Regions from separate parts of the Trueperella pecoris genome, predicted to be linked through region 2. Evidence: riboswitches for the same ligand, from Rfam matches in the RefSeq annotation. Region 2 holds a riboswitch; the other holds the start of a gene.

The links. Region 2 has a riboswitch for thiamine pyrophosphate ahead of HLG82_RS08915 (thiamine ABC transporter substrate-binding protein). Riboswitches for the same ligand answer to the same signal wherever they lie in the genome.
Region 1: linked by a shared signal. The riboswitch ahead of HLG82_RS03045 (bifunctional hydroxymethylpyrimidine kinase/phosphomethylpyrimidine kinase) and the one ahead of HLG82_RS08915 (thiamine ABC transporter substrate-binding protein) in region 2 are both predicted to bind thiamine pyrophosphate.

Annotation. Positions count from the first base shown of each region.
Region 1 is NZ_CP053291.1:640,654-645,740, reverse strand. It holds gene HLG82_RS03050 (MFS transporter) at 1-1,047, opposite strand, end outside; gene HLG82_RS03045 (bifunctional hydroxymethylpyrimidine kinase/phosphomethylpyrimidine kinase) at 1,044-2,651, opposite strand; TPP riboswitch at 2,642-2,735, opposite strand; gene HLG82_RS03040 (GNAT family N-acetyltransferase) at 2,924-3,451, opposite strand; gene HLG82_RS10410 (excinuclease ABC subunit UvrA) at 3,555-5,033, shown strand.
Region 2 is NZ_CP053291.1:1,936,138-1,941,224, forward strand. It holds gene HLG82_RS08905 (ABC transporter ATP-binding protein) at 1-466, opposite strand, end outside; gene HLG82_RS08910 (ABC transporter permease) at 476-2,161, opposite strand; gene HLG82_RS08915 (thiamine ABC transporter substrate-binding protein) at 2,122-3,132, opposite strand; TPP riboswitch at 3,222-3,327, opposite strand; gene HLG82_RS08920 (DUF4235 domain-containing protein) at 3,445-3,684, opposite strand; gene mnhG (monovalent cation/H(+) antiporter subunit G) at 3,806-4,159, opposite strand; gene HLG82_RS08930 (MrpF/PhaF family protein) at 4,159-4,698, opposite strand; gene HLG82_RS08935 (Na+/H+ antiporter subunit E) at 4,695-5,087, opposite strand, start outside.

The DNA.
Region 1 (5,087 bases), 990 kb from region 2:
GGCGGCACCCGCCACACTAGTGGCACTCGTGATCGCGAACCAGAGCGCCGGTCCGGCGATCGCCGCAACTGCCATCCACGCCACGAAGAGCCGTCGCCGGCCCACCAGCGACGAGGCGTGCCCGGAACCTGCCATGAACACCGCTTGGGCGAGTGAAGCGACGCCCATAATGAACGGCGCCTGGGTGGCGGTGAACCCTGCGTCTGCCGACAGCCGACCCGGAAGTATCAACACCGTCACCGCCGTCAGAACCCACAGTCCGCTCATCAACGTGAAGACCTGCCAGAATGCGCCGGCATGACTCCCAAACAGTACTTCCCGAATGCCGGCAGGTGCGGCCTCGCCCGCCGCACGTTGCCGGTGGAACACGGGAGCGTCGACCACGTGCCGCGAGTAGTAGGCAAACATGCCCAGTGAGAACATCACGCCCACACCGAACAGGGCACGCCATCCCCACGCAACGTATGCCTCGCGCCCGAGGAGAGCCAGGCTGGCCGCCGTCGCGAAGGCAATCGTGGCCTGTGCAAGCGGGGCCATCGCCAGAATTACCCCCGACATCAACCCGCGTCGGCGCGGCGGTGTCCACTCCATCGCCAACGGAATCGCGGCCGAGTACTCACCTGCCACGAACACGCCACCAACAAAACGCAGCACCAACACCCCGGCGAGCGCGGCAGCGCCGATCGCGAGGTGAGTGGGCATGAGCGCAATCCCAGCGGCGCACGCGGCCGTCCCTGCGATCGCAATCCTGGTGGTAGCCGTACGACCGAGCCGATCCGCGATCCGCCCGAAGATCACCCCTCCGAGTGGGCGCCCAAGCAACATCGCAACCACCACCAGCGCGCCCGCTTGGGCCGCTCCAGGCCCGCCGAGCACCACAATCGCCGGGGCGAGCGCGGTGAGCGGCAGAAACACGTGAACGTTGTCGATCCAGTTGCCGATCACGCCCGCTCGTAGGGCAGCCCTGCCCTCGGGTGGAAGCCAGACGCCGGTGGCGCCGGTAACGCCCTCCTGGTTGCAAAATTCAGGCGAAACTGCGGCGCTCACTGTTGGCTCGATTCCGACGCAAGGCGAGTGCTCTGTTCGAAAAACTCGAGCTCGTGGCGGCATGCGAAAAGGAACGCACGAGCCGCTCGGGAGCGGTCGGCCGGCGAAGCGGCCTCCATCGCGCGTTCCACCAGCGCGATCGCGTGCTCGGCTTCCTCCGCGAACTCGGGAGCGCCGTAGGTGCGCAGCCAGGCAGCATATGGATGGTCCTCGCCGACGTCGGGAACGAGCGCGCCGGTCTCTGCATATAGCCAGAAGCAGGGCAGCACAGCCGCAACGCCCACCGCGTACTGCTCACCGAGAACGCTAGCGAGCAAAAAGGATGTGTAGTGGCTAGTCACAGGGCCTTCCTCACCCGGGAACACGCCACCAAGCCAGGTGGTGTGGAGCTCACGCTCCCCCACGATCGCGCCGATCGCGGATTGTGCCCAGAACACGCCGTCATCGGCGTTCAGCGCCCGCGAGCCAAGCGCTGCGAGGGCACGCGAGTAATCCGCAAGGTACAGAGCATCTTGCCCGAGGTAGAAACGGAACTGTTCCTCAGGCAATGAGCCGGCGGTGAGGCCACGCACGAAGCCGCAGCGCGCGATCGCGTCCCACGTCTGCCAGCCCGCGTTCCACAGCGCGCGAGTCCACGGGCCGGCCGCCTGCGACGCCGTCGGCGCCGGCGCGTTCGCTGTTTGCGGCAAGTCCTCGGGAGCGTTGAGTTCGGAAGGCAGCTGGGCAAACCACGGGCGCGTGTTCGCGGCAGATGCGAGGCGACGTGCACGGTACGAGTGGTCCACAGGGCCGTTGCCCTGGCCCACTTCGAGTGCTGCGCCATGGTTGATCGCCTCGTTGAGCCAATCGGTGGCCCACGTCAGGGCGACCGGGAGCGGATCGCCCGAGCCGAGGCGTGTGGCGAGCGCCGAGGAGAGCGAGCATCCCGTTCCGTGGGTGTTCGTCGTTGCAAGTCGAGCTGCGGGCGCAGCGTGGGTAGTTCCGTCTGGGAGCACGGCGTAGTTCGTTGCGACAGGCGAGTTAGTCAGGTGTCCGGTTTTGACGATCACGGCGACTCCCGTTTCGCTTGCCCAGCGCCGGGCCTGCGCCAGCGCGACGTCGGCGGTGCGGGCTGGCTCCTGGCCCACGAGCACCGCAAGCTCACCAATATTCGGCGTGACGACGGTGGCACGGCGCGCGAAGGCGCGCATCTCTGCCTCGGCGTCGGGATCGAGGAGACGATCGCCAGAGGTTGCCACCATCACCGGATCCACAACCAGCACCTTCGGCGAGTTTTCCTCGCACCAATCGGAAACCGCCGCGATGATCTCAGCCGTAGCGAGCATGCCGGTTTTAACGGAATCGATGACGACGTCGGAGCTGACAGCTCGCAACTGTGCCGTGAGAAACGCCGGATCGGGCGTGTGGACGTCACTCACACCCTGAGTGTTTTGCGCGGTCAAGGCCGTGATAACGGCCATCCCGTAGCCACCGGCCGCTGTAATGGATTTGAGGTCCGCCTGGATTCCGGCTCCGCCACTCGGATCTGAGCCGGCGATCGAAAGCACACGCGCAGGCCGTGCGGCGAGGATTGGGTGAATGGGAGCAGGATGCAGTGGTGCCATGAGGACATCCCTTCGCTAGTACGATCTAGATCAGGTTCCACGGGTGTAATCTCAGCGCCTTGCGGCGCACCCCGTGTCCGTGCCCGAATCGTAACACACGCGAAGAACAGGGAACTACCGACGACGATCAGCTACCCCTACGATTCGGTAGGGTAAGTCCGCCTCTATTGCTTCGGCGAGGATGCGGGCCACAGTTTGTTCCACTCGCTTTGAGCTTGTGCATGGTGCAAATGGATTCGGCATGCTTCCCCGTTCGCAAGATGATTCCCTTGCTATTCCGGCCTAGCCCGTACCATTCGCACTTCATGGCAACCGGGCGTGGCATCGTCGAAAAGCCGCTGAACGCCGTCTTGTTCAAAGCCATGCGAATGGTAAAAGGCTTCGCCGATTAGGTTATTCTTGATCACCCAGACGTAGGCGGATTCATCGCCGAGGCACGCATCTAGCAGTGCCGTACCGATGCCCTGGCGCTGATGCTCGGGATGCACGTAAAGAACTGAAAGTTCACTGGGAGCGGGAGCCTCGTCATCACGTGAAGCGTTAGCAAGTCCAATCCCGACGATCCGTGAAGCACGAGAGTCTGACGATGTGGTGTTTTCAGCTAGCCAGAACGGATCGCCACTGTTGATGATGTTTCTCCAGTAGCCAGCGATTGCGACTTTCGACGCGGGAGCAAAGAGGCAGTCGAGGAAATTTTGCGGCAGTATCTCGCGATACGCCCAACGCCAACAAATCTCCTCGAAATCAACCATCGCAGACGTGTCATCGGCCGTAGCAGTGCGAAGCGTGGATACGTGCATGCGCCGAATCTTACCACTGGTGAACGGAGTCGAGCGGCTAAGGCCAAGCTGACTACGGCGTCGCCGCTTGAGCTATACACACCCTCACCGGACTCGACATGGCTTGCGAGTTCGCCCCACCACCTACCACGTCCTCTGCCAGCACATCACCCCAGACGGCAACACCACCGCCGCGATCAAGGACGGGACGCGGATCGCGGTCGAGGGCTGGCCCACCGAGCTACGGTCTAAGTGGCAGCATTGTCTGCGCATGATACGCGGCGTGCCATATAGAATCTCTATCACGCAGAGTCTGACCAAGGTAGATCCGCGCGCCCTCATCTGCACAAGTTTCGAAAAAGCCCTCATCATCCAGCAACCACGGGCCAAGGAGAACATTGCCCGGCTACGCCGCGTCCACCCAGACAAGACTCCCCAAGACCTCATCTCCTATATCAACAAGTGGTATCTAGGTGCAGTGACCGCATCCGGCGCCGGCGCGGGAACTACGGCCGTCATTCCCAACGGAGTCGTCCAAACCTCAGCCGCAATGATTGATCTCGTCACCTATCTCGAAGCGTCCGTCTTTTACATCCTCAGCCTCGCCGAGATCCACGACCTCGACCTCGAAGACCTGGAACGTCGCAAGATGCTCGTCACCGCCGTCCTAATCGGCAACTCCGCCTCCTACAACAACCTCAAAGACGTTTCCGTGAGCTTTCCGGTCGGCGCGCTCACTGTCATATCCGGCGTCGCCGGTTCGGGCAAGAGCTCACTTGCCTCCGTCTTGGCAAAGCAGCACCCCGAAGTCGCTGTCATCGATCAAATGCCGCTGGCTGCATCCAGCCGTTCCTCGCTATTGACCGTCTTGGGACTCGACACCCCGATACGCGGGGCCTTTTCCAGAATCTCTGGTCTGAGTGCCAGCTGGTTCAGCGCGAACGGGAAAGGCGCCTGCTCATTGTGTAAGGGGCGGGGCACAACGCGCATAGACATGGCCTTCATGGATGACGTGCAGACACGATGCGAGCGGTGCGGCGGCAGGAGATTCAACGAAACCACTATGGCGGTCCTGCTGCCATACGGTTCGCGTGGCCTCACGATCGCGGACGTCCTCGACAGTGGCTTGGATCGGGTCGGTGAGCTATATGCCGACCAGGATGAGGTGCTCATTGTCATATTCTTGCTTCAGCGAGCCGGCCTGGGGTACCTCACCTTGGGACGAACACTCGACACGCTTTCAGGCGGTGAGCTCCAGCGGATCAAACTCGTCCGCTTCTTCAAAGAACACCAGTGGGATCAGAAAAATGTGTTGGTCCTAGACGAAATCACTACCGGATTGCACCCCAAAGATGTGGAGCAGATGATGCGCTTCCTGCGCCACCTCACCACAAAGGGCGTGACCGTCATCGCCATAGACCATAACCTAGAGGCCATCGCCCAGGCCGACGACAACATCGATATCGGCCCCGGAGCGGGTGCCCAAGGCGGGACAGTAGTCTTCGCGGGAACGCCGCGAGGACTAGCTGACTGCCCATCCTCTCTAACCGGGAGCTGGCTCCAAAAGGCGCTATTCTCTTCTCACATTCGACTAACGAAATGAGGGGACAAGGAATCGCGTGAAAACTGGACGTTATGGCAAAAGTGCGATGTATTG
Region 2 (5,087 bases):
GAAGGACCAGCTCCGGGCGCGGGGCAAGGGTACGCGCTAGGGCGACACGCTGGGCTTGCCCACCGGAAAGGGTGACGATCGGCCGGTTCTCATAGCCTGGCAAGCCCACAAGCTCGAGCAGTTCGGCCACGCGCGCGCTCCGCTCAGGCTTCGGCAGTTTGCGCACTTCGAGGCCGTAGGCGATATTGCGCGCCACCGATCTGTGTGGAAAGAGTTGCCCGCTTTGGAAAACCATCCCGATATTGCGTTCGTGAACGGGCACGCTACTGACGTCGCGTCCGTTGAGAATCACACGGCCCGACGCCGTCTCCAGACCCGCGACCGTCCGCAACAGCGAAGACTTGCCCGAACCGGACTCGCCCAAGAGCGCCACGATCGTTCCCGTGGGCACGTCCAGGCTCACATGGTCCACCGCATGGACGGGCGGCTCGGCGTAGCTGAGGTCGATATTCTCCAGCGTCAGCATGATTTCTCCTTAAAATGCGCCCCGAGCGCCACGCGGGCGGAGCACATCAGTGACGAACATGAGCGTGCCAGTCAGGCCCGCGAGGATCACCGAGCCGGCGAGTGCCATCCCATAATTATCCACGCCCGGCCGGCCAAGAAGCTTGGAAATCAGCACGGGAAGAGTCTGGTAATCGGGGCTGGCCAGGAATGAGGTCGCACCAAACTCACCCAGGGAAATCGCAAAAGCAAAACCGAACGCAACCCCCAGACCGCGGGCCATGATCGGAAGGTCGATCGTCGCCATGACCCGCGCCGGGCTCGCACCGAGCGTCGCAGCAGCCTCACGCATCCTCGGGTCAATCGCACGCAAAATCGGCACAAGCGAGCGCACCACCAGCGGCAACGCCACCACGGCTTGGGCCAGCGGGACGATCACGCCCACCGGCAGCGACTGCACCCGGCCCCACGTAACCAAAAAACCGAAGCCCACCGTCACCGCACTGATTCCCAGCGGCAACAGCACGACTCCGTCAAGAACCCGTTGGCCCGCGCGCGCGAGAGGCATGCGCGGGCGGCGCGACAAAGCCAAGGCGAGAATCACGCCAACAGCCAGGGCAACCACGGCGGCATCCAAGGCGATGCGGGCCGAATGATCGAGCGCATCAAGGACCGAGGTGCCCCCAGAAAAGCCCGCCCCCGGCCGACCTAGCGCGAGGTAATTGTGGAACGTCCACTCACCGCCCGAACGCAGCGACCCCACCACCAAGGCCACCATCGGAGCCGCAAGAAAAAGCAAAGAACCGGCGGTGATCACCAACGCCGGGATCGCCTCGCGCGTCACGCGCTGCGGGCGGTGAACCGACACCGACAGCGCCCGCTCCGTCCGCGACGAAAGCGCCGTCGACACCACGAGGGCAAAAACAACAATGACGAGCTGAAGGATCGACAACACGGCGGCATGATCCAAGTTCAGGTACGACGTCGTTTGCACATAAATCTCAGACTCAAGCGTGCCATAACCCGGACGCCCCAAGGTCTGCACAATGCCGAAACTCGTGGCACAAAACAAGAAAACAAGGCCGCCACCAGCCGCAATAGAAGGGCCCAGCTGTGGCAACGTCACCGTGAAGAAGGCGCGCGCCGGACTCGCTCCCAGCGTCCGGGCCGCCGCCGTCAAATCCGCGATCCCCGCCCACATCGAGCCAACGGTTCGCACAATCACCGCATAATTGAAGAAGACCATGGCCAGGACGACCGCCGTCGTCGACTGATCAAAGCCCAAGAAACCCAACGGACCCGACGGGTCAAACAAGGCGCGGAAAGCCACACCCACCACCACGGTCGGCAACGCAAACGGGGCAGTCGCAAACGCCCGCATGAACCTGCGCCCCGGCAGACGCAGGCGATACAAAACATAGGCCCCCGGGATACCAAGGACGAGCGAACCCATCGTCGCCACCACCGCCATCCCCAGCGTCTGGCCCACAATCCGCCACGTCCGGCCGCTACCCAACACCTCCCAGGCCACCGGCGCGCTCGACATGCCCAAGCCCAGCATCCTGCCCACCGGCCAAAGAAAAAAGAGCGCAAGGAAGACCAGCGGCACAGTCAACGCCAATGCCCACCCGGCCACAGTCGGAACAATCTTCCTTGCGCTCATCGAAACCGGCGTCGTTAACGATTCTCGAACAGACCCGACCAGGTCTTCTGCCACGCCTCGCGGTTCTTAGCCACCTTCGCCGGATCCGGAACGATCGAATCGGCCGGGCGCGTCGCGTACTTGGCCCACTCCGCAGGCAACTCCACATCAGCAACCGGGTACATATACATCTTCTCCGGAATATCCTTCTGGACTGTCTCCGACAGCATGAAATCAATGAACTTCCGGGCGCCGTCCTCATTCTTCGCACCCTTAACCACGCCGGCATACTCGGCCTGCGCGACGCACGTACCCGGCACGTTCACAAAAGCGCCCTTCCCGTAGGCTGGCGAAGACGCATAAGACAACACGAGCGGATAGGCACCCTTGCCGTCGGCAGCCGAGAAATCAGTGTAGAAAGCGTCCGACCACGAGTCGACCACCTTCGTGCCATTCTTGAACATATCCGTCCAGTACTGCTGCCAGCCATCACCTAGCTGCTCGATTGATCCCACCAGGAACGCTAGACCCGGGCTGGACACCACCGGGTTGGTCACAACCAAGAGATCCTTGTACTCGGGCTTGGTCAAATCCTTGAACGACGTCGGCAGCTCAAGGTTGTGCTCCTTGAAGTAGGCCGGATCCGCGTTGAGGCACACATCGCCGGCGTCGATCGCCGTCAGCGCACCAATGCGCATCTTCGCACCCGGATCCTTCTCCGGCGTGTAATCCGCGATCACACCTTCATCAAGCGCACGCTGAGCCGAGAAGTTGTCGATGCCGAACACGGCGTCAACAGTCGGATTGTCCTTGTTTAAAATGAGCTGATTGAGCACCATACCCGCGTCGCCCGGAGCCGTGGTTGCCAGCTTCATGCCCGTTTCTTTCTCAAACTTGGCTTTAGCCTCGTCCGAGATCGAAAAAGAATCGTGGGTGAGAACCGTGATCGTGTCACCCGTGGTGAGTTTGGCTTGGTCTACCGCCGAGCACCCGGTCAGCGTGGCAGATAATGTAAGAACGGAGATCAGGCTGAGGGCCTTCTTCATGTTTCCTCCCATATCTTCGGGAGAGCCCGGGCATCATCCGCTGGAAATTCCGCCAGCCTCCACGGCCACCGTCACTTCCAGGGCACACGCCCAGGGAGAGCTCGACTTCCTTCGCCGGTGCTAACCGGAGCAGGTTCGAGGGTCTGCAGCACCTTGCCGCACTCTCAGCGCACACGCGCTCCCCTGTCGTGCTTTAAGAGTAGCAGTTGACTTGCGAACATTCGATGCGGGGAAAACGGGCCGATCTTCGCCCAGGCGAATCCAGGCGAAGACCGGCCCACACGCATCCAATGTCGCGAGGCTAGCCCTCGGCTAGGCTCCGTACCATTCCGCCGCCTTGCGCTTGAGAGCCGTGCTCACAACGGCGGTCACCACGGCGGTGACGGCGGTGAACACAACAAGGTCACGCATTGGCATCTGCATCATCTCGTCTTCGTCAACCGGGCGTTGCTTGCCAAGGCCCTTTTCCCACACCTGGTTTACCACCACATTCGACGCAACCCCGGCCGCGCCCGCGATACCCATCGTGATGAGCTTCCAACCAATGTTCATAATTCCTCCCAAGGATGTTTCTGTCCCATTATCCCAGCGGCCAGCGCGCCTGTCATGACGAAATCACTGCTAGCTTCAGGCAATTGCGAAGGTGCGTGTGGGACGTTGCCGGCCGGGCCCGTTACGCGCGGTCGTCTCCGGACTTCATGTCCTCACCCAGCTCGTCAATGAGCAGCGCCGACTTGTCGATTCGACCCGTCCGATACCCCGCCCGCGACAGCATGTGGGCCGAGATTGGGGAGGTAATGAGCTGAAAACCGATGACGAGCATCATCGTCCAAGTCATCGTCGCGCTTTGGACCATGAGGCACACGCCGAGCATGAGCATGATCAGCGACAGCACCTGCGGCTTGGTGGCCACGTGCTGGCGAGCGAGCAGGTCCGGGTAACGGTAGGCGCCGATAGCGGCGATGAAGGTAAAGATCGATCCGCCCGCGATGAGCGCAACCCCGAGGTAGTCGGCAAGCTGTTCCATTACGGCTCCATCCTTTCTACCGCCGTCGCGCCACCGTGCTTTGGCCCGACCTCAGTGACGTCCTCCGTGTCCACGTCCGTACCGGAGAAATCCACAGCATCCGGATCGTACAAATCACCTGGATCGGAGCTTCTCCCGCCGTTTGTCGGCTCTCCTGGGCCGCCAGCCGGGCTCTCTACTCGGCGCACCCGCCAAACCCTGTGAGATTTCCGCCCAAATCGCCAAGTGTGTTCACCAAAAACCACATTCTCACGACTTTTGGCGGCCGACCCACCCATCCCGCCCTGCAGCGGGGTAATGAAGCGTGCGAGCGTGGCAGATCCGACGAATCCGATGAGGGAAAGCGCAATGAACAAGGCGAGCAGATCCTCGCGGCGCGTGATCGCCGCGAGAACCGCCACTCCTCCGATCAGTATCGAGGTCAGGAAGTCCACGGAGACCATCCGATCCAGCGAGGTCGGCCCCTTGACCAGCCGCACCGTGACCAATAGCGCCGAGACTACCAAGAGGGCGATACATGCACCGAGAACATAGATCACTGTTCCACCTCCGCCTGAAGTGCGTTTCCGGCGATGCGGCGGGTGCGCGCCTGGCGTTCGTCCCGCTTGGCATGCTGCGCCTGAACAACCGCGGCCGATTGAGCGGTGCCGAATTCGCGCGGCGCTCCCGTCGCGGGCGCGTAGGGCACGGGCAGGCGCCCGGCCCGCCTCGAGGAACTAGGCACGTAGCCTGCGTCCACCAGCTCGTCGTGCGAGGCAAACGCGCGCAACACCCGTTCTTCCAGCTCGAGGACGGTGCGGTGGATGCCCTCGATCCCGCCGGCCAGATGCGTGTCGAAGACGTGGACGTAGAGCGTGCCCGTCACGCGATGCGCCTCCACCACCACCGAGCCCGGCACGAGCGCCGTCATTCCCGAGATCATCGCCAG